2 regions of the Nocardiopsis sp. NPDC058631 genome follow, and region 1 is predicted to be linked to the other one. Evidence: predicted binding sites of a transcription regulator. Region 1 holds the regulator's gene; the other holds the start of a gene.
What was found. Region 1 encodes HrcA, which represses chaperone genes, less so after heat shock. Its sites were predicted from a motif close to TTGGCACTCTCNNNNNGAGAGTGCCAA; they were not measured.

Region 1 (10,846 bases):
GGTGGGCTCGCGAGGCCGGGTTCGACCACGTCAACCTCGACCTGATCTACGGCACGCCGGGTGAGACCGACGACGACTGGCGCGCCTCCCTCGACGCTGCGGTCTCCGCCGGGCCCGACCACGTGTCCGCCTACTCGCTGATCGTCGAGGAGGGCACCCGCCTCGCCGCCCGGGTGCGCAGGGGCGAGCTCACCGAGCCCGACGACGACACGATGGCCGACCGCTACCTGATGGCCGACGACGCTCTGGCGAAGGCCGGGTTCACGGCCTACGAGGTCTCCAACTGGGCGCGTACCCCCGAGGGGCGCAGCGCCCACAACCTCCTCTACTGGACCGGCGGGCACTGGTGGGGCGTGGGACCCGGCGCGCACAGCCACGTCGGGGGCACCCGCTGGTGGAACGTCAAGCACCCGGCCGCCTACGCCGCGCGCCTCACCGCCGGCGACAGCCCGGGTCAGGCCCGCGAGGTGCTCACAGCGGAGGAGCGCCGCTTCGAGCGGATCCTGCTGGAACTGCGCGTGGAGCGGGGGTGCCCGCTGGACCTGCTGGAGCCGCACGGGCGCGCCGCGGCCGAGCGCGCCGTCGCCGACGGCCTGCTGGAGCCCGGCGCCCACGACGCCGGCCGCGCCGTCTTGACCCGCAGGGGACGCCTGCTCGCCGACGCCGTGGTGCGCGACCTCACCTGAGGTGGCGCGCACGTAGGGGGCCCGTGCGTGCACGCACGGGCCCCCTCGGGCGTTCCCACGGTGTCCGCGGACCTTGCTACTTGACCCAGTCGACGTTGAACGGGTAGCGGTACCACTCGCCGCGATTGGCCGCCGTGCCGGCCAGGATGCCGAACACGATGGCCATCACCCACAGCACCAGCATCAGGAGTCCGCCGATGAAGATGAAGGACAGCGGGACCGAGATGACGTAACCGATCATCAGCAGGAGCTGGAAGTTCAGCGCCTGTGCCGACTGGTGGCGCAGGAAGGGCGATTCGTCCTTCTTCACCAGGTACATGACCAGCGGACCGAGGAAGCCCAGCAGGATTCCGCTGAGGTGGACCAGGAGCGCCGTGGTCCGCTCCTCGGAGTTGGGCCGGCCGGTCGTCGCCGACGACTCGCGGTAACCCCCGTGGGGCTGGTAGCCCGGGGGAGGGTAACCGCCCTGCGGGTACCCGGGCGCCTGGTAGCCGCCGGTCTGCTCCTGTCCGGGGTAGCCGCCGGGCTGACCGGGGGGCGGGTACCCGCCCTGCTGGTATCCGGGCTGGCCGGGGTAGCCGCCACCCGGGTACCCCTGGGAGGGGTCGCCCTGCGGGGGCGGCGGGTAACCGCCGCTCTGGTACCCCTGCGAGGGGTCGCCCTGCGGGGGCGGCGGGTAACCGCCGGGCTGCTGGCCGGGGTAGCCGCCGGAGCCGTCGTCGTGGCCTGGCTGCTGACCCTGGCCGTAGGGGTCTTCGGGCGGGTTGTTCGGGTGCGACATGGTGGTTCCTTCGTGTGGACTCGCTCAGGTCGGGGGGGAGTGCGCGTCACTTCAGCAGGCGGATGCTGACCGGGTAGCGGTACCAGGTCCCCTTGTTCGCTCCGTTGGCCCCCATGACCCCGAACACGATCGACACGATCCAGACGAGCGCGATGATCAGGGAGCCGATCCAGGACAGGCTCGGGAAGAAGATACCCAGTGCGATGAAGACGACCCAGGCGAAGATGTACGGGATCAGCAGTGTGATCTGGAAGTTCGCCGCCTCCGAGGCGTGGTGGCGCACGAACGGCGACTGGTTGCGCTTGGCGAGGTAGACCGCCAGCGGCGGAATCCAGCCGAAGCAGGCGATCACGAAACCCGACAGGTGGGCGAGCATGGCCACCAGCGTGCTGTTGTCGTTCCCCTGCGCGGGAGGCTGCGGCTGGCCGTAGGCGCCGGGGTGCTGCGGCTGCTGCGGCTGGCCGTAGGCATGCGGCTGCTGGGCGTGGTCGGGCTGCGGGACGTACCCCTGCTGCGCGCCCGCGGGCTGACCGTAGGGCTGCTGGGGCTGTGGGGGCTGCCCGTAGGGCGGCTGCGGGCCGGGCTGGTGGCCTTGCTCGGGCTGGGGCGCGTACGGCGACTGGGAGCCCGGGGGCTGCCCGTACCCGGGTTGGGGCGGCTGCCCGTATGCGGGCTGCGCGCCGGACGGCTGTCCGTGGGAGGGCTGCTCGGCACCCGCGCCGGGAGGGGCGAAACCGGGCTGGCCGTAGGGCTGCTGGGGCTGTGGGGGCTGCCCGTAGGGCGGCTGCGGGCCGGGCTGGTGGCCTTGCTCGGGCTGGGGCGCGTACGGCGACTGGGCGCCCGAGGGCTGGCCGTACGCCGGCTGTCCGCTGGACGGCTGGCCGTACCCCGGCTGGCCGTAGGGCTGCTGCGGGCCGGGCTGGTGGCCTTGCTCGGGCTGGGGCGCGTACGGCGACTGGGCGCCCGGGGGCTGCCCGTACCCGGGTTGGGGCGGCTGCCCGTACGAGGGCTGTGCGCCCGAGGGCTGCCCGTAGGGCGGCTGCGGGCCGGGCTGGTGGCCCTGCTCGGGCTGGGGCGCGTACGGCGACTGCGCGTCCGAGGGCTGGTCGTATCCCGCCTGGGGCGGTCGGCCCTCGTCCTGCCGGCCGTACTCCTGCTGCCCGCCGTCCGGCTGCTGGGGCTGCCGGTCCTGGTCGGGGTCCTCCGGGGACGGGGGGTTCGTCGGGGTCTCGCTCATGCTCTTCCTTGGCTCCGCTGGTGAGTGGCGGTTCTTGTACTTTCGCTCTGTACCGACGACCGCGCAGGGCCGGAGGCGGGCGACCGCGGCCCCGGACACCGGGTGCCCGGACCGCGCCCTGGGCAGAATCCTAGGTCCTGGGGCCGCACCACCGCGAAAACGGCCCCGTCAGGGGCAGGCACCCTACTGTGACGCGACGGCACGTCCTAGGGTTCGTCCGGGTGGGGTCCCGTGACGAAGTCGATGAGCTCCTCCACACGTCCGAGCAGGGACGGCTCCAGATCAGCATAGGTACCGACCGATCCGAGGATCCGGCGCCACGCCTCACCGGTCTCCAGCCGCCACCCCAGGGCCTCGACGACGCCCTCCTTCCAGGGGCGGCCGCGCGGAACCTCGGGCCAGGCCGTGATCCCCACGGCGGCGGGCCGCACGGCCTGCCAGACGTCGACGTAGGGGTGGCCGGCCACCAGTACGTGCTCCGCGCGCACCCGCTCGGCGATCCGGCTCTCCTTGGAACCCGGGACCAGGTGGTCCACGAGGACCCCGAGGCGGCGTCCCGGACCGGGGGAGAAGTCCGCCACGATCGAGGGCAGGTCGTCGACGCCCTCCAGGAACTCGACGGCGATCCCCTCGACGCGCAGGTCGTGTCCCCAGACCTTCTCCACGAGCTCGGCGTCGTGCACGCCCTCCACGTAGATCCGGCTCCCGCGGGCCGTACGCGCGGCGGCGCCGGGCACCGCCACCGAACCGGAGGCGCTGCGCAGGGGCCCCCTCGGCGCCGCGGCCGGGCGCACCAGGGTCACAAGTTTCCCGTCGAGCAGGAAGGCGGCCGGGCCGAGGTCGAAGACCCTGCGGCGGCCGGCGCGGTCCTCCAGCGTCACACTGGACTTGTCCCAGGTCAAAACTGCTCCGCAGAACGCCTGGTCGGCGTCCTCCACGACCAGGTCCCGCCTCAGGGGGACCTCGCGTACGGCACCCTTGCGGGGCAGCCGCCAGTCGTCGGCGAGTACGTCGCGGCCGTAGCGGCCGGTTCCCTTGGTAGCCACGGTCGTGCAGTCTAGTGGGGGAGGGTGTCGGTTCACCCGTGCCGTGGCGCACGTCGCCGCACCGGAGGGAAGATCGGGCGTGCCCACCGGCGTTACTACCGGCGGGTACCCGTCCGGGTTTGCGGTCGGGCATAGAATTGGCACCGAGGAACCCGGAGTGCCAGGAGGTGGCGAGTTGCTGGACGAGCGCAAGCTCGCTGTCCTGCGCGCGGTCGTGGAGGACTTCGTCAACACGAACGAACCCGTGGGATCCAGGGCACTGGCCGATCGGCACAGGCTCGGGGTCTCCCCCGCGACCATTCGCAACGACATGGTCGCGCTGGAGGAGGACGGGTACATCGCCCAGCCCCACACCAGCGCGGGACGCGTCCCGACCGACAAGGGGTACCGGCTCTTCGTCGACCGGCTCTCCTCGGTCAAGCCCCTGTCGGCGCCGGAGCGTCGCGCCATCGAGTCCTTCCTCGCCGGAGCGGTGGACCTGGACGAGATCGTCGCCAGGACGGTGCGGCTCCTCGCCCAGCTCACACGCCAGGTCGCGATCGTGCAGTACCCCTCGCTGACCCGGTCGTCGGTCCAGCACGTCGAGCTGGTCCCCCTCGGGGGCCAGCGGGTCATGATGGTCGTGATCACCGACACTGGCAGGGTCGAACAGCGCGTCATCGACGGACTCGGAGAGGTCAACGGGACCGCGGTCCACGACCTGCGCTCCATGCTCAACCGCGCCATCTCCGGGCTGCACCTCGGAGAGGTGCCCGACGCTGTGGAGGACCTGCCCGCGCAGGTCCCGCCCGAACACCGCCGGATGGCGGTGGCCGTCCTCTCCGTCCTGTTGGAGAGCCTCGTCGAACGGCACGAGGAGAAGATCGTCCTCGCGGGGACGGCCAACCTCGCCGCCGTGGACTTCGCCGCCAGCCTGAGGGACGTCCTGGAGGCGCTGGAAGAGAACATGGTCCTCATCCGTTTGCTGGGTGAGGCGAAGGACCCGTCAATGCTCACGGTGCGCATCGGCGCGGAGAACTTCCACGAGGGTCTCCGGTCCACCTCCATCGTCTCGGCCGACTACGGTGTGGGAAACCAGTCGCTCGCCAAGATCGGTGTTGTGGGACCCACCCGGATGGACTATCCGGGAACAATGGGAGCGGTACGCGCCGTGGCTCGGTATGTCGGACAGATTTTGGCAGGACAGTAACTCAGTGGCCAGAGACTATTACCAGGTTCTCGGGGTGCGTCGCGACGCGTCCAAGGACGAGATCAAGAAGGCGTACCGGAGGCTCGCACGCGAGCTCCATCCGGACATCAACCCTGACCCCGCCACCCAGGAGCGCTTCAAGGAGGTGACCCAGGCCTACGAGGTCCTCTCCGACGAGAACAAGCGTCGGATGTTCGACATGGGTCAGGACCCCTACGCTCCCGGCGGTGGCGGCGCGGGAGGCTTCGGTGGCGGCGCGGGCGGTTTCGCCTTCGACGACATCATGAACGCCTTCTTCGGCGGCGGTCAGCCCGGCGGGCGTGGCCCCCGGGACCGGGTCCGGCGCGGTCGCAGCATCAAGATCCGTGTCGAGCTGGACCTGGCGGAGACCGCGTTCGGGGTCAGCAAGGAGATCACCTTCCCCACCGCGATCCTGTGCGAGACGTGCCAGGGCGAGGGGACCGCGGCCGGTTCGCACCGCACCACGTGCGAGATGTGCCACGGTCAGGGCGAGGTCTCCCAGGTCACCCGCTCCTTTCTGGGTCAGGTCATGACCTCCCGCCCCTGCCCGCAGTGCTCGGGCCAGGGCTCGGTCATCACCAACCCGTGCGGCGACTGCGCGGGGGAGGGCCGGGTACGCGAGAAGGTCACCCGGACCGTCAAGATCCCCGCGGGCGTCGACGACGGCACCCGGATCCAGCTCGCGGGTGAGGGCGAGGTCGGCCCCAACGGCGGACCCCGCGGCGACATCATCCTGGAGATCCTTCAGCGACCCCACCCGACCTTCGAGCGGCGGGGCGACGACCTGCAGTGCACGGTGACCGTCCCCATGACGGCCGCCGCGCTGGGCGCGTCCTTCGCCTTCGACACCCTCGACGGGACCGAGAACATCGACCTGCGTCCGGGTACCAACTCCGGCCACGTCATCACCCTGTCCAACAAGGGCGTCACCCACCTGGACGGGGGAGGGCGGGGCGACCTGCGCATCCGCGTCGACGTCGAGACCCCGGGCAAGCTGGACGAGGAGCAGGAGAACCTGCTCCGCAAGTTCGCCGAGCTGCGCGGCGAGGACCAGTCCCCGGGCCGGTTCAGCCCCGGGCACGGCGGCCTCTTCGCCAAGCTCCGTGACGCCTTCGGCGCCAAGTGACACCGCCGGTCTTCCTGGTCGGGACCGCCGAACTGGCGGCCGACCGGGTGACCGTGGGCGGTACCGAGGGGCACCACGCCGCGGTGGTACGGCGCATCAGGGAGGGTGAGACCGTCGACCTGTCCGACGGTCTCGGCCTGCGGGCCCGGTGCACCGTGTCCGCCGTGGGCAGGGACCACATCGTCTGTGCGGTGGTGGAGCGCAGCGAGGAACCCGCGCCCCGCCCCCGCCTGACCGTCGTCCAGGCACTTCCCAAGGGGGACCGCGGCGAACTGGCCGTGGAGATGATGACCGAGGCGGGGGTCGACACGGTCGTGCCCTGGGCCGCTGAGCGCTCCGTCACCCGTTGGAAGGGCGACCGGGCGGTCAAGGCCCTGGCCAAGTGGCGCGCCACCGCCAGGGAGGCGGCCAAACAGGCCAGGCGGGTGCGGCTTCCCGAGGTCGCCGACCTCGCGGACCGGTCCGCCGTGGCCGCACTGCTGGCCGGGGCCGACCTGGGTGTGGTGCTGCACGAGGACGGGGCCACGCGCCTGGCCGACATGGACCTGCCCTCCGGGGAGGGGCCGGGCATCGTCGTCGTGGTCGGGCCCGAGGGAGGCTTCTCCGCCCCCGAACTCGACGCTTTCGACGGAGCGGGCGCCGTGCGGGCCCTGCTGGGGCCGAGCGTGCTGCGCACCTCCACCGCCGGGGTCGCCGCCCTGGCGGTGCTGCAGGCACGCACGGGACGCTGGTAGCCGACGACGGCAGCCGACCCCCGGGCCGCAGGGTCACGGGGCGCGGACCAGACGACGGATGAGGCGCCCGGGGGAAACCTCTCCCGGGCGCCTCATCCGTCGTGGCCGCCGTACGGGGCCGTCCTGTCAGTCCTCGGTCGTGGTCCGGTTGCCGCCGGTGTCGCCGCCGGCGCTGTCGGAACCACCGCCGGAAGCGTCCTCGTCGCCGCTGCCGCCCTCGTCCCCGTCACCGGCGCCGGGTGTCTCCCCGCCACCGCCACCGCCTCCGTTGTCATCCTCGTCGCCACCGCCGTCCTCGCCGTCGGTCGGCTCCTCGCTGGGCTCGCACCCGTCCGCGGCGGTGGGGTCCCGACCGTCCTCGGCCTCCTCCGACGCGGACGGTGAGGGCAGGGCGTCCTCCCCGGAAGGCGGGCACGCGGACGCGGACTCCACACCCTCCTCGGCCGGGTCCTTCTCCCGGTCGGGCCGGGGAGGGGTCTCCGGGCCCTCGGGGGGCTCCGACGACTGCTGCGTGGCGCCCTCGACGGAGTCGGAGGAGGGGTCGGAGGCAGCGACGCCGCCGCCGTCCTCGTCGTGCTTCGGGGGGGTGCCGTGGCGGTCGGCGCCCGCCGGGACGAACTCCAGCACCTGGTCGCGGACCTGGGGGCTGGACATGACCACCGAGGCGGCGATCATCACGGCTCCCGCGACCGCCGCCACCGGTCGTAGCCAGGGCAGACCGAACCAGGCGGCGCCCCGATTGCGGTCGGTGCGATCACGGATCAGGTTCAGGGCCTCCGGCGAGGGCGCGACCGCGTCCGCCTCGGAGCGGAGGACCTGGCGCAGCCGTTCCTCGAAGGCGTCGTTCGTCGGATCTGTCGGGCTGGTCATGTCGTCTGCTCCAGAACAGAGCGGAGCGAGGAGATGCCACGGGAGGTGTGGCTCTTCACCGCACCCCGGCTGATCCCCATCGCGTCCGCGATCTGCGCCTCTGACAGGTCGCCGTAGTACCTGAGCACGATGGCCTCTCGCTGACGGGTGGGTAGTTTGCGCAGAGCGCGGATGACCGCCTCCCGCTCCAGCAGGTTCAGGGCGCCGTGTTCGGCGCTGGGGGCGTCGGGTAGGGCCTTGGGTGCGTGCTTCTCCACCACCGCCCGGTGGCGGAGCACGGACCGGGCCTTGTTCACCACTGCCTGGCGGAGGTAGGACAGCGCCTTGTTCGGGTCGCGCAGGCGGCGCCACGCGGCGTGCATCGCGACGAACGAGTCCTGGACGACCTCTTCCGCGGTCGCGTGGTCGCGTACGAGAAGGGCTGCGAGCCGAACGAGCGGACGGTAGTGCTCCCTGTAGAGCTCCGTCACGGCGTGGTCGGCATCCCACTCCACCGAGCGTGGAGCCGTGGCAGCTCCGGCCACCATGGTTTCTGTCGTCACGTCAGTTCGACGCACACCCTTGTCGCGGGGTTTACGAAAGGGCATACCTCTTCTTTTCCAGGTAGACGCGCGTTTCAATCCGAACACGTGGGGACCAGGGCAGCGGTGGTGCTTTTCCGACGACCCGACGCGCACGGGTGAGAAGAGTATCGCGCCTGGGACGGAGACCGCCGCCGAACCGGCTTCCAGACAGGGCGGAAGGCGTCCCTCGGAAGGGCCGCCCACCACTCACCTGCGGCATCATGGTCCCGGACAATTCCCGGACGGCGGCCGTTCCGGCGGCCGCGAACACACCACGGACACACCAAGGAGGTTCGCGATGGCCCACGAGGACTGCCTCTTCTGCAAGATCGTGAAGGGAGAGGTGCCGGCCGAGATCGTCCACGAGGGCGAGCGGACCCTCGCCTTCCGCGACATCAACCCCCAGGCCCCCACACACGTACTCATCGTCCCGCGCGAGCACCACCCCGACGCGGCCGCGGCCGCCGCCACGGGCACCGGCCTGCTGGACCGGATCATCAGCGACGCCCACGAGATCGCCGTGGCCGAGGGCATCGCCGAGACCGGGTACCGGCTGGTGTTCAACACCGGGAGCGGGGCCGGGCAGACGGTCTTCCACCTCCACGGCCACCTCCTGGGCGGCCGCGGGCTCAACTGGCCTCCCGGGTAGGGGCGCCGGGGCTCCGTCCCGCTTCCGGGGCCGGGCACGGGACCCTGGTCCCGAACCACCCGGACCGGGGGCGGGGCGCCCGGACCGCCCTCCACAGGCCGGATAACCCCTCGAACGGGGCGCGGACGCCTTGGTAGACTCTGACCGTGGGCTTCGAGGGCCCGGTGGGACTCCAGTGGAACACCGGCGAGGAGCCACACCCGGCGTCCCCACGGCGCCGGAGCCGCCAAGGAGGCGCCGCGCCGGCCCAGGCGGGCAGGCGCCCGATCGAAGGGTAGGACAGCGGCCGCAAGGCCACACCATGGCCGAGACAACGCACACGCACCCGCGACGGGATACTCAGGTCAAGGTCGTGGTGCCCGACGAGCACACGATGATCAGCCTGCTGGGCTCGGGGGACGAACTCCTCAGGGCGTTGGAGCGGGCCTTCGACAGTGACATCCACGTCCGCGGCAACGAGTTCACCATCAGCGGCACCCCCGAGGAGACCGCCGTGGTGGTCCGCCTCGTCGAGGAGCTGATCGAACTCGCCAAGAGCGGCACGCACGTCACCCCCGACACCATCGAGCGCATGGTCCACATGCTGGCGGCGCCCGGGTCGGAGCGGCCCGCGGACGTGCTCACCACCAACATCCTGTCCAACCGCGGCAAGACCATCCGGCCCAAGACGCTCAACCAGAAGCGCTACGTCGACACCATCGACCGCAGCACCGTGGTGTTCGGTATCGGGCCCGCGGGCACCGGCAAGACCTACCTGGCCATGGCCAAGGCGGTCAAGGCGCTCCAGGACAAAGAGGTCAACCGGATCATCCTGACCCGTCCCGCGGTGGAGGCCGGGGAGCGCCTCGGCTTCCTGCCGGGCACGCTCTACGACAAGATCGACCCCTACCTGCGTCCCCTCTACGACGCCCTGCACGACATGCTCGACCCCGACTCCATCCCCAAGCTGATGGCCGCCGGGACGATCGAGGTCGCACCCCTGGCGTACATGAGGGGCCGGACCCTGAACGACTCCTTCATCATCCTGGACGAGGCCCAGAACACCTCGCCCGAGCAGATGAAGATGTTCCTCACGCGTCTGGGCTTCGGTTCCAGGATCGTGGTCACCGGTGACGTCACCCAGGTGGACCTGCCCGGCGGGCAGGCCAGCGGGCTGCGGACCATCGAGACGATCCTGAGTGACATCGACGACATCGCCTTCTGCCGGCTGACCAGTGAGGACGTCGTCCGGCACAAGCTGGTGGGGAAGATCGTCGACGCCTACGGGCGTTACGACGCCGTCCAGAACGACCGGCAGGGCGACCGCAGGGGCGACCGCCGCGGCGCGACGGGAGGCCGCTCCCGTGGCCTGTACCCGCGCAGCGACCCCTCCTCCGACACCCCGAGGGGCCCGGGAACGGGGAGCACCGGCCCCGGGGAGCGGGCAGACTGAGGTAGTACGGCGTTCGCACCGGTGGGTCCGTGAGCATGCGGGCCCACCGGTTCGGGTGTCCCGGGTGCGGGCCGGAGACGGCACACCCACCGGCCGGGCGCTCCGCCCGGCCGCGACGATTCCAAGTGAGGCAGCCCCAACAGATGAGTATCGACGTCGCCAACGAGTCCGGCGTCACCACCGTGGACGAGGAGCGACTCTCCCGCCTGGCCCGGCACGTGCTCGACGCCATGCGCGTCCACCCCCTGGCCGAGCTGTCCGTCGTGCTGGTGGACGAGGGACCCATGACCGACCTGCACGTGCGGTGGATGGACGAACCGGGCCCCACCGACGTGCTCTCCTTCCCGATGGACGAGCTGCGCCCCGGTGGCCCCGGCCGAACCAGTGAACCCGGTGTCCTCGGTGACGTGATCATCTGCCCGCAGGTGGCCGAGCGCCAGGCCGAGAAGGCCGGGCACAGCACCCGGGCGGAGATCGACCTGCTGTGCACCCACGGCATCCTGCACCTGTTG
Region 2 (10,846 bases), on a different contig from region 1:
CCCATGGTCTGGGCGCGGCTGCGCCGGGCCGGACGCGACCACGGCCGAGCGCTCCTGGGCGTCGTGCTCCTGTACGGGGCGGGGGCACTGGCCGCGCTGGTCGCCCCGTGGGTGCTCGGCATGGTCGTCGACGCGGTCCGCGCGGGAGCCGCCCCGGAACGGGTCGACCTGCTCGCCGTGGTGATCGTCGTCAGCCTGGTGTTCCACGCCGGGTTCACGCTCGTGTCGGTGGCGCAGTCGATCCGCTTCGGCGAGGGGGTGCTGGCCGAGCTGCGCGAGGAGTTCGTCCGCGCGGTCCTGCGCCTGCCGCTCGGAACGGTGGAGAGCGCCGGGACCGGTGACCTCGTGGCCAGGTCCGGCCGCGACATCGGGCACCTGAGCCATACGGTGCGCCAGTCGGTCCCGGTCGTGGCGGTGAGCACGGTGACGGTGGCCGTCATCATGACCGCGATCAGCCTGCTGCACCCCGCGCTGCTCCTGGCCTGGGTGCCGTCCCTGCTGATCATCTGGGTGTCCACCCGCTGGTACTCCCGCCGGGCCCCCGACGGGTACGTCAGGGAGCTGGCGGCCTACTCGGACCTGACGCAGAGCGTCACGGACACCGTGGAGGGGGCGCACACCCTGGAGTCGCTGGGACGCCAGATCCGCCAGACCGCGCGGGCCGACGACATGGTGCACCGCGCCTACCTGGCCGAGAGGTACACGCTGTGGCTGCGGTGCGCGTGGTACCCGCCGCTGGAGTTCGCCTACCTGTTCGCGACCGCGTGCACGTTCCTGGTGGCGGGCCACCTGTACGCGGACGGCCTGGTGAGCGTCGGCCAGATCGCCACCGCCGTGTTCCTCTCCCTGCAGATGGCGAGGCCGGTGGAGCAGCTGATAGACCAGGTGGACAGCCTGATGATGGGCTTCACGAGCCTGCGGCGCCTGCTCGGGGTGCGGCTCGCCGAGGAGCGGACGGCCTCCGAGGAGGGGACCGGGGAGCACGTTCCGGGGGCGGTGGAGGTGCGTGGCGCCCGGTTCGGCTACACCGGCAAGGAGGTCCTGCACGGGGTGGACCTGGTGCTGCGACCGGGTGAGCGGCTGGCGGTGGTCGGGCCGAGCGGGGCGGGCAAGTCGACGCTGGGCAAGCTGGTCGCGGGCGTCCACGGGCCGACCTCCGGGAGCGTCCGGGTCGGCGGGGTGGACATGGCGGGGCTGTCGCCCGAGCTGCGGCGCGAACGGGTGATCCTCCTGAGCCAGGAGAGCCACGTGTTCCGGGGCACCGTGACCGAGAACCTGGCGCTGGCCCTGGACGCCGCCGACGTGGACCGGGACCGGCTGTGGGAGGCGCTGGCCGCGGTGGACGCCGACGCGTGGGTGCGGTCCCTACCGGAGGGCCTGGACACGCGGGTGGGGTCGGGGCACCTCCCGCTGGACCCGGCCCACGTGCAGCAGCTCGCGCTGGCCCGGGTGGTACTCGCCGATCCGGAGGTGCTGGTGCTGGACGAGGCGACGTCGCTGATGGACCCGGGGTCGGCCCGTCACCTGGAGCGGTCGCTGGCCGGGGTGCTGTCGGGTCGCACGGTGGTGGCGATCGCGCACCGGTTGCACACGGCGCACGACGCCGACCGGATCGCCGTGGTGGAGGACGGGCTGATCAGCGAGCTGGGCAGCCATGACGAGCTGCTGGCCCGGGGTGGTTCGTACGCCGACCTGTGGCACGCCTGGCACGGGGACGCCTGAGGCCGCACGCGGCCCTGGCCGTTGAGGGGAGCGCCGTCGACGGGAAGGCCTGATCGGCGATCCCCCGCGCACACCGGCCCCGGCACGGCGGCACCGGACACGCACGGCACCGCGGTCGGGCCCACGTCCGGTCCGGTGTTCTCAGGAGGGCCACAGCTCGGGGCGGGGGAACCTGGAGGTGTCGAGCTCCACGCCGAACGGCTCGGGCAACCGGATCTTCTCGCCGAACTCCACGGTCGTGGCGTGGTTGTACCGGCCGTTTCCGGGCTGTTCGTAGAGCGTGACCGACGGACCCGCCTCATCCCACGCGTCGATCAGCAGATAGAGCGGGACCGGCGCGTGCGCGTAGCCCCACAGCTTCTTTCTCCGGTCGATGTCCATGCTGCTCCGGGACACGATCTCGACCACCAGTTCCGCCTCGTCCCCGGGCAGGGGGTCCTGGACGGATCGAGGACGACGGACTCGGGCATGACCACGAGGTCCGGCACGTACAAGCGCTCGATGACCGGTAGCTGGATGCCAAGGGTCTGGTACACGTCCCAGTCATCGGGGATGATGCTGCCGAGTGCCCGGTTCACTCGGACCGCGATGTAGTTGTGGGGGTCAGATGGGGGGGCCGCGAGCACGACTCCGTTGTCATCGATGATCTCGGCCCGCCAGCCGTCGGGCACATCCAGCTCTCGCCAGGTGCTCAGCAGGTAGTCCCACCGCGACAACCCCATCGCCGGGGCGGCTTCCGTCATAGCCAGACCCATTTCGCCTCGCACCTTCGGACAGGAAGCGCAACGCTCCGTGTCCCCGTCCACCCGACACTTCGCAGAATAGCCATGGCCCTCCTCGAAGGACAGTCCGCGCGCCCGGCGATCCCCCGCGCACACCGGCCCCGGACACAGCGAAACCGGGCGGCCCCGAAGGGCCGCCCGGTCGTCGCGGGCGAGGTCGCGTATCGGACCCCTGAACTCCAGGAGGTCCTAGAAGTCCATGCCGCCCATGCCACCGGTCGGGTCGCCGGCCGGAGCCGACGCCTTCTCCGGCTTCTCGGCGATGACGACCTCGGTGGTCAGGAACAGACCGGCGATGGAAGCCGCGTTCTGGAGGGCGGAGCGGGTGACCTTGGTCGGGTCGATGACGCCGTCCTTGAACAGGTCGGTGTACTCACCGGTGGCGGCGTTGAGGCCGAAACCGGGCTCCAGGTTGCGGACCTTCTCCGCCACGACGCCGCCCTCAAGGCCGGCGTTGATGGCGATCTGCTTGAGCGGCTCCGCGATGGCGCGACGGACGATGTCGGCGCCGATGGCCTCGTCACCGTCCAGGTCGAGCTTCGCGAACGCGGGGACGCTGGCCTGCAGCAGCGCGACGCCACCGCCGGGCAGGATGCCCTCCTCGACCGCGGCCTTGGCGTTGCGGACGGCGTCCTCGATGCGGTGCTTGCGCTCCTTGAGCTCCACCTCGGTCGCGGCACCGGCCTTGATGACGGCCACGCCGCCGGCCAGGCGGGCGAGACGCTCCTGGAGCTTCTCGCGGTCGTAGTCGGAGTCGGTGCGCTCGATCTCGTTGCGGATCTCGTTCACGCGACCGGCGATCGCGGTGGCGTCACCGGAACCGTCCACGATGGTGGTCTCGTCCTTGGTGACGACGACCTTGCGGGCACGGCCGAGCATGTCGAGCTCGGTGTTCTCCAGCTTGAGGCCGACCTCCTCGGTGACGACCTGGCCGCCGGTCAGCACGGCGATGTCGCCGAGCTGGGCCTTGCGGCGGTCACCGAAGCCCGGAGCCTTGACGGCGACGGACTTGAAGGTGCCGCGGATCTTGTTGACGATCAGCGTCTGGAGGGCGCCGCCCTCCAGGTCCTCGGCGATGACGACGAGCGGGCGACCGGCCTGGAGGACCTTCTCCACGACGGGCAGGAACTCGTTGTTGTTCGAGATCTTGGAGTTGACGATGAGGATGTAGGGGTCCTCAAGGACCGTCTCCATGCGCTCAAGGTCGGTGGCGAAGTAGGGCGAGATGTAGCCCTTGTCGAAGCGCATGCCCTCGGCGAGCTCCAGCTCAAGCCCGAAGGTCTGCCCCTCCTCGACGGTGATGACGCCTTCCTTGCCGACCTTGTCCATCGCCTCGGCGATGGTCTCGCCGATCTGGGGGTCGCCGGCGGAGATCGAGGCGGTGGAGGCGATCTGCTCCTTGGTCTCGATGTCCTTGGAGAGGTTGCCGAGCTCCTCGTTGATGCGAGCGACGGCGGCCTCGATGCCGCGCTTGAGGCTGATCGGGTTGGCGCCGGCGGCTACGTTGCGCAGCCCCTCGCGGACGAGGGCCTGGGCGAGCACGGTGGCGGTGGTGGTGCCGTCACCCGCGACGTCGTCCGTCTTCTTGGCCACCTCCTTGACCAGCTCGGCCCCGATCTTCTCCCACGGGTCTTCGAGCTCGATCTCCTTGGCGATGGAGACACCGTCGTTGGTGATCGTGGGGGCGCCCCACTTCTTCTCCAGAACGACGTTGCGACCCTTCGGGCCGAGCGTGACCTTGACGGCGTCCGCGAGCTGGTTCATACCGCGCTCGAGGCCGCGACGGGCCTCCTCGTCGAACGCGATCAATTTGGCTGCCATTGAGTTCTTGTCCTCCCGTGACCGGGCTGATACGCGATGGGACGAGGCATGCGCCCGCGACGGACGACCGGAGCGCACCGACAACCCTGCTGTCGGTTGCCACGGTCTCGCAGCCTCGATCCGGTTAGCACTCTAGGAAGACGAGTGCTAACCAGATCCCTTTTTAGCACTCGGCCATGGAGAGTGCAAACGATGTGGTCACGATTTCCCCTCCTCCCATAGCAGCCCCTACCTGCACATACAACCCATGGTGAGCTGTTTTCCGCGCTCAGCGGACAGACGCCGCCACCCTTCGTGCCTGCTAGGGCCGTGTTCTGCGGATACCGCCCGTCGCGCAGCAGGGTGAGTACTCGCCGAACACGCCCCCGGACGGGCCGAACCCCAGCGGGACGTCGGTCGCGTACAGCGGGTGGAGGATGCCGGGACGCGGCGAGGGGGCGGCCACGGCCTTCCCGCGTCTCGCGGAAATGACGGGCCGCCCCCTCGCGGGCGGTGCGGGCCGGCGCCGGTCGGCGCGCGGCGAACCGGTCAGCAGCCCCCGGCGACCGCCGGGATGATCGAGACCTTGGCGCCGTCGGCGATCTCGGTCTGGAGGCCCTTCTCGAAGCGCACGTCCTCGTCGCCGACGTACACGTTGACGAAGCGGCGCACCTTGCCGTCCTCGCCGAGGATGCGGGCGCGGATGCCCGGGTAGTTGGCCTCCAGGTCGTCGAGGAGTTCGGCGAGGGTGGCGCCCTTCGCCTCGACCTCGGAGGCGTCGTCGGTGTAGGTGCGCAGGATGGTGGGGACGCGGACGCTGGCGCTCATGGCGGAGTTCTTCCTTCTGCTGTGGGGCGGAGGGCCGGCGGGCGGCCCTCCGGGGTGGCCGGAGGTTTCCGGGACGGCGGTCAGACCAGGCCCGCGTCGGTGAAGGCGCTCAGGGACGGCTTGATCGTGGCGGTCACACCGGCGTCCACCGCGTTGAGGGTCTTGAGCCCGTCACCGGTGTTGAGCACGACCGTCTGGGCCTTGGGGTCGAGCCTGCCCTCGCGCACCAGCTTGCGGAGCACACCCGTGGTGACGCCGCCCGCCGTCTCGGCGAAGACGCCCTCGGTGCGGGCGAGGAGCTTGATGGCGTCGACGATCTCGTCGTCGTTCACGTGCTCCACGGAGCCGCCCGTGCGCTGGGCGATGTCGAGCACGTACGGCCCGTCCGCCGGGTTGCCGATGGCCAGCGACTTGGCGATGGTGTCGGGCTTGACCGGCTGGATGACGTCGATGCCCTTCTCCCAGGCCTGCGCGACCGGGGAGCACCCCGTGGCCTGGGCGCCGAAGATCCGGTACGGGCTGTCCTCGACCAGGCCGAGCTTGATCAGCTCCTGGAAGCCCTTGTCGATCTTGGTGAGCTGGGACCCGGAGGCGATCGGGATGACGATCTGTTCCGGCAGCCGCCAGCCGAGCTGCTCGGCGATCTCGTAGGCCAGCGTCTTGGAGCCCTCGCCGTAGTAGGGGCGCAGGTTGACGTTGACGAACCCCCAGCCCTCGCCGACCGGGTCGCCGATCAGCTCGGAGCAGAAGCGGTTGACGTCGTCGTAGTTGCCGTCGATGGCGACGACCTTGCCGCCGTAGACGGCGGCCATGACGACCTTGGCCTCCTCCAGCCCCGCGGGGATGAACACGCAGGACTCGAACCCGGCTCGCGCGGCGGCGGCGCCGACCGCACCGGCCAGGTTGCCCGTGGAGGAGCAGGACAGGGTGGTGAAGCCGAAGGTGCGGGCCGCCTCGACGGCGATCGCGACCACGCGGTCCTTGAAGGAGTGCGTGGGGTTGCCGGAGTCGTCCTTGACGTACAGGGAGTCGATGCCCAGCTCGGCGGCGAGGCGGTCGGCCTTCACCAGCGGTGTCAGGCCGGGGGCCATGTTGGGCAGCTCGGCGACGTGGGCCGGGACCGGCAGGAGGGAGCGGTAGCGCCAGATGTTGTTGGGGCCGCTCTCGATGTCGGCCCGGGTGACGTTCCCGAACTCGTAGGCCACCTCTAGGGGGCCGAAACAGAACTCGCAGGCGAACTGGGGCGTGAGCTCGTAGCGCCGGCCGCATTCGCGACAGGAGAGCGCGGTTCCGGGGCCGAAGGCGCGGACGGAGGTGGGTTCGGTGGCGGTCATCGCCATAGCGAGGCGTCTCCCCTCATCTTTCCTGGCGGACACCTTGTCCCCAGGCCGGAGTTGGCACCTGCCCCAGCCGCCTCACGGGTTCGTGAGTAGTGCGCGCTGAGATGGTTGCCGGGGCTTCGCAGGGCCGGTCCCTCCACCCCTCTGGATGAGCAATATGAAGTTGTGGGCGGTCCTGTCGGATCCGCACCGTCACTGTAACGGACGCGTTGACCGGTTTTCCACGGCTGGTGATCCGGGTAACACGATCTCGCTCACATGCTGAGACGCCACCGGTCAGCGCGCCCGGTGTGCACGTGCTCCGTTTCGGGGCGGTGACGCCCCGCGTCGTCGGCCCCGGACGGGTTTGGGGCGGCTGCCGACCGGCGAGACATAAGATGCGTCCCGCTTCCGCGTGGGCTCCGCCCCACCGCCGACGGCAGCGACCGCCCCATCCGCAGCTTCGAGAGGACGACCACGTGGACAAGGCACAGATCCTCATTGCCTCCAACAGGGGACCAGTGTCCTTCTCGACCGCCGAGGACGGTTCCCTGGAACAACGCCGGGGCGGGGGCGGGCTCGTGTCCGGGATGATCTCCGTGGCCACGGAGATCGACAGCATCTGGGTGTGCGCCGCCCTGTCCGACGCCGACAGGCGGGCGGCGGCGGAGGCCCCGGAGTCCCGGCTGGACCTGGCGTACGACCTCGACGGCATGCGGGTCCACATGCTGGACATCCCGGAGCGGACCTTCCAGGGGGCCTACACCGGGGTCGCCAACTCGACCCTGTGGTTCGTGCAGCACATGCTGTACGACATCCCGAACAAGCCGTCCTTCGGTTCGGAGTTCCGGCGGCTGTGGGAGGACTACACCGCCTACAACAACGCGTTCGCCGAGGCCCTGGTGGCCGGCGCCGCCGACAACGCCCGCGTGGCCGTGCAGGACTACCACCTGGCGCTGGTGCCGCGCATCCTGCGCGCCCGCCGCCCCGACCTGCGTATCGCGCACTTCTCGCACACGCCGTGGGCGCCGCCGGAGTACTTCCGGATGCTGCCCGACCAGGTCGCCCGCGACCTGCTGGAGGGCATGCTCGGTGCGGATCGGCTGGGCTTCCTGAGTCCCCGCTGGGCGGACGCGTTCCTGCGCTGCTGCGCCGAGATCCTGCGCGCGGAGGTGGACTTCACGCAGAGGACCGTCGAGTACGGCGGCAGGCTCATCGCGGTGGGCGTGCACGCGCTCGGGGCGGACGAGGAGGGGCTGCGCGAGAGCGCCGCCGAGCCGGCCGTGGCCGTGCGCCGCAGGACCCTGGAGGAGACGGTCGGCGACACGCGGCTCATCGTGCGGGTGGACCGCACCGAGCTGTCCAAGAACATCGTGCGCGGCCTGGAGGCGTACCGGGAGCTGCTGACCGCCCATCCGGAGTGGCGGGGCCGGGTGACGCACCTGGCGTTCGCCTACCCGAGCCGGGGCGACGTGCCCGAGTACCGCGAGTACACCGACTCGGTGCTGCGGACCGCCGAGGAGATCAACGAGGAGTTCGCGACCCCCGGGTGGACGCCGCTGGTGCTGGAGGTCAACGACGACTACCCGCGTTCGCTGGCGTCGTTCCAGCTGGCCGACGTCCTGTTGGTCAACCCGACCCGGGACGGCATGAACCTGGTGGCCAAGGAGGGGCCGGTGCTGTCGGAGCGCGACTCGGTGCTGGTGCTCTCCCGCGAGGCGGGCGCCGCCGACGAGCTGGGACGGCACGCGCTGCTGGTCAACCCCTACGACACCCTGGAGACGGCGGAGGCGCTGCACCAAGCCCTGTCGATGCCGGAGGACGAGCGCAGGAAGCGGCGGGAGGGGCTGGCCGAGGCGGCTGTCGCCCTGCCTCCGCGCCGGTGGTTCCAGGACCAGCTGCGCTCCCTGGGCTGAGCGCGGCGGGTCGGGGCGGGCGCCGGGACCCGGCCCCCGGGAGGGGCCGGGGGTGTTCCTCGCGGCGGGGGCGCCCCGCACCGCGTCACGCGGGTCAGCTGCCCGAGAGCGCCGTCCGCCGGGCCTGTGCCTCGGCGAGGATCTGCTTCACGACGGCGGTCTTGGCGTCGGCGTAGTCCTGGATGCGGCTCCAGGTGCGTTCGGCCAGTTCGCGTTTGACCGCGGTGTAGCGTTCGCGCGCGTCGGCGTCGGCGATGAGGTGGTCGCGGAAGAGGCGCATCCGCTCCACCTCCGCGCATCCCTCACCGAACACGTGCAGGTTGAGGTTGATGTCCGGGCCCTTGAGGACCCTGTGCTCGTACCAGTCGGGCTCCCTGATCACCAGGGAGTACCCGGCGGCCTCCAGGTCGGACAGGTAGGCGGACTCGTCCGCGGGGTCGGCGACGACCAGCAGCAGGTCGACGCACGGCTTCGCGGCCATGTCGGGGACGGCGGTGGAACCGACGTGTTCGAAGAGGAGGACGCGGTCACCGAGGGCGGCGCGCACCTTCGCCGACTCGCGTTTGAAGAGGTAGGGCCATTTGGCGTCGTACTCAGAGATGTGGACACGGCCGTTGACGAGGTTGCGGGACTCGGGTGAGGACCCGACCCGCGGAGCACCTCGTGAGGGCAACGGCGATGCTTCAAGGGGTGACATTCTCCAAAGCCTTGTCCCCTCGCGTGCCCGCGTCAAGAGCGTCCGGGCGTGCTTACATATGCACGCGCAGACGTTACATCACAGGCTGTGTGACCTGGGTGACGACCCGCAACACTTCCCACCCCGAGGGCTCACGAAGAGCTCTCCCGGAGGGTGCCCTCCGAGGGGGTCGTGGGGTTCCCGCGGGATTCGGGCCGCCGGTAGGGAGCGTTTCGGGGCGCCGAGTGGTCGTCGGCGCCCCGGGGACGGGCGCAGGGGCCGGTCAGTTGCCGCGCGTCTTGCGGCGGCGACCGCCCCTCTGCTTGCGGCGGCCGTTGGACGGGGCCTCGGCGGCGCGCTCGGCGGCGATCTGCGCGTCCTCCTCGCGGCGCTCGGCCTTCACCCCGTAGGGGTCGGCGGTGGAGCGGCGGAGCCACACGACCAGCAGGAGGACCCCGAGGACGAGGACGGCGCCGACCGTGAGGAACCACGCCCAGACGGGCACGCCCTGCGACTGCTCCCCCTCGTTCACGAGGTCCTCGTCGATCAGCGGGATGTCCTGGGCGGTATCGGCCGCCTGCGCCTGCGCGGTGGGCAGGTGCAGGGCGGGCAGCCCGCCGGGGCCCTGCTGCGCGCCCTGGACCAGGGCCTCGCGGACCTGCTCGGGGCGCAGCTGCGGGTAGTCGGCGCGGAGCAGCGCGGCCGCACCGGCGGCCACGGCGGCCGCGTAGGGGGTACCGGTGACCTGGACCTGTCCCATGTCCGGTCCGGCGGTCTCCAGGTCGGCGCCGGGAGCGGTCAGCTCGACCCCTTCGGCGGCGGGCGAGCCCGGGATGAGGTCGCCGCCCTCGGTGGTTCCGGCGACCGTGAGCACGCTGGCGTCCTCGCCGCCCCCCGCCGGGCCGACGACCAGCGCGCCGTTCTGGACGGCCTCCCGGGTGGCGTCCGTCAGGTCGACGGATCCGTCCGTCTCCGGCAGCAGGATGACCTGGGCTCCCTCGTTCGCCGCGAAACGGACGGCGTCGTCCAGCTCGTCCTGGGTGGGAAGCACGAGGAGGGTGGAGGCGGGCGCGACCCCGAGCACGCCGCCGTCGGCGTCCATGCCGTGGCCGTGTCCCCCGACCAGGGCCGCCGCTCCGCTGCCGGTCTCGGGGTCGCCGCCCTCCCCGAACTGCGTGTCGACCGTGAGGTTGTCCACCAGGTCGGGGTGGTCCTCGTAGACGGAGATCCCGGGCAGACCTACGGTGATGCCCTGGCCCTGGGTGTCCGGCCACACTTCCTGTGCGCCGATCGACTGGAGGCCCCACTGCTCCGGTCGGAAGTCCGGTTGGCCGTCGGCCGCGGCGGGGACCGCCGTCAGGCCGAGGACGGTGACGGCCGCGCATGCCGCGGCGGTTGCGCCACGAACATGGCGTGTGTGTGTCCTGTCACGACTGTTGCCCCCGAGCACGTCTGGCTCCCTCGAACGATGCGGTCGACGTTCCACGCGGCCCTCCCCGGACCTCCACAATCCTGTCACGAGCACAGGATTCCGGCGTGGACAAGTGGCCTCGGGGGTAGAAAACGTAACTGTATCCCTGGTGCCAGTCCTGTGTTTCGGGGTCCGCGTACGGCATGGCGAGTCGCTAGCATGAGTCGCGCCGATCCGGACAAACCAATTTCCCGTCCAGGGGGTGTCCCATGCCGAATATCGGTCCGACCGGAGACGGTCAGTCGGCCCTCGCCGAACGCGAACAGCGCATCCTCGCCTTCGAACGCCAGTGGTGGAAGTTCGAGGGCTCCAAGGAACAGGCGATCCGTGAC

Region 2: a site for HrcA is predicted at 4,489-4,515, ahead of groL (chaperonin GroEL). Genes of this name have one in related genera too.

What each region holds. Positions count from the first base shown of each region.
Region 1 is NZ_JBHXQY010000096.1:6,681-17,526, reverse strand. It holds gene hemW (radical SAM family heme chaperone HemW) at 1-686, shown strand, start outside; gene ACFWTE_RS24515 (DUF4870 domain-containing protein) at 763-1,467, opposite strand; gene ACFWTE_RS24510 (DUF4870 domain-containing protein) at 1,514-2,704, opposite strand; gene ACFWTE_RS24505 (DUF3097 domain-containing protein) at 2,911-3,750, opposite strand; gene hrcA (heat-inducible transcriptional repressor HrcA) at 3,926-4,939, shown strand; gene dnaJ (molecular chaperone DnaJ) at 4,944-6,086, shown strand; gene ACFWTE_RS24490 (16S rRNA (uracil(1498)-N(3))-methyltransferase) at 6,083-6,820, shown strand; gene ACFWTE_RS24485 (hypothetical protein) at 6,947-7,690, opposite strand; gene ACFWTE_RS24480 (SigE family RNA polymerase sigma factor) at 7,687-8,217, opposite strand; gene ACFWTE_RS24475 (histidine triad nucleotide-binding protein) at 8,552-8,902, shown strand; gene ACFWTE_RS24470 (PhoH family protein) at 9,204-10,334, shown strand; gene ybeY (rRNA maturation RNase YbeY) at 10,478-10,846, shown strand, end outside.
Region 2 is NZ_JBHXQY010000012.1:27,507-38,352, reverse strand. It holds gene ACFWTE_RS06630 (ABC transporter ATP-binding protein) at 1-1,722, shown strand, start outside; gene ACFWTE_RS06625 (Uma2 family endonuclease) at 1,864-2,130, opposite strand; gene groL (chaperonin GroEL) at 2,694-4,325, opposite strand; gene ACFWTE_RS06615 (hypothetical protein) at 4,627-4,770, opposite strand; gene ACFWTE_RS06610 (ubiquitin-like small modifier protein 1) at 4,854-5,132, opposite strand; gene thrC (threonine synthase) at 5,213-6,472, opposite strand; SAM riboswitch class I at 6,486-6,627, opposite strand; gene ACFWTE_RS06600 (trehalose-6-phosphate synthase) at 6,931-8,367, shown strand; gene ACFWTE_RS06595 (GrpB family protein) at 8,462-9,064, opposite strand; gene ACFWTE_RS06590 (S8 family serine peptidase) at 9,327-10,493, opposite strand; gene ACFWTE_RS06585 (DUF3263 domain-containing protein) at 10,724-10,846, shown strand, end outside.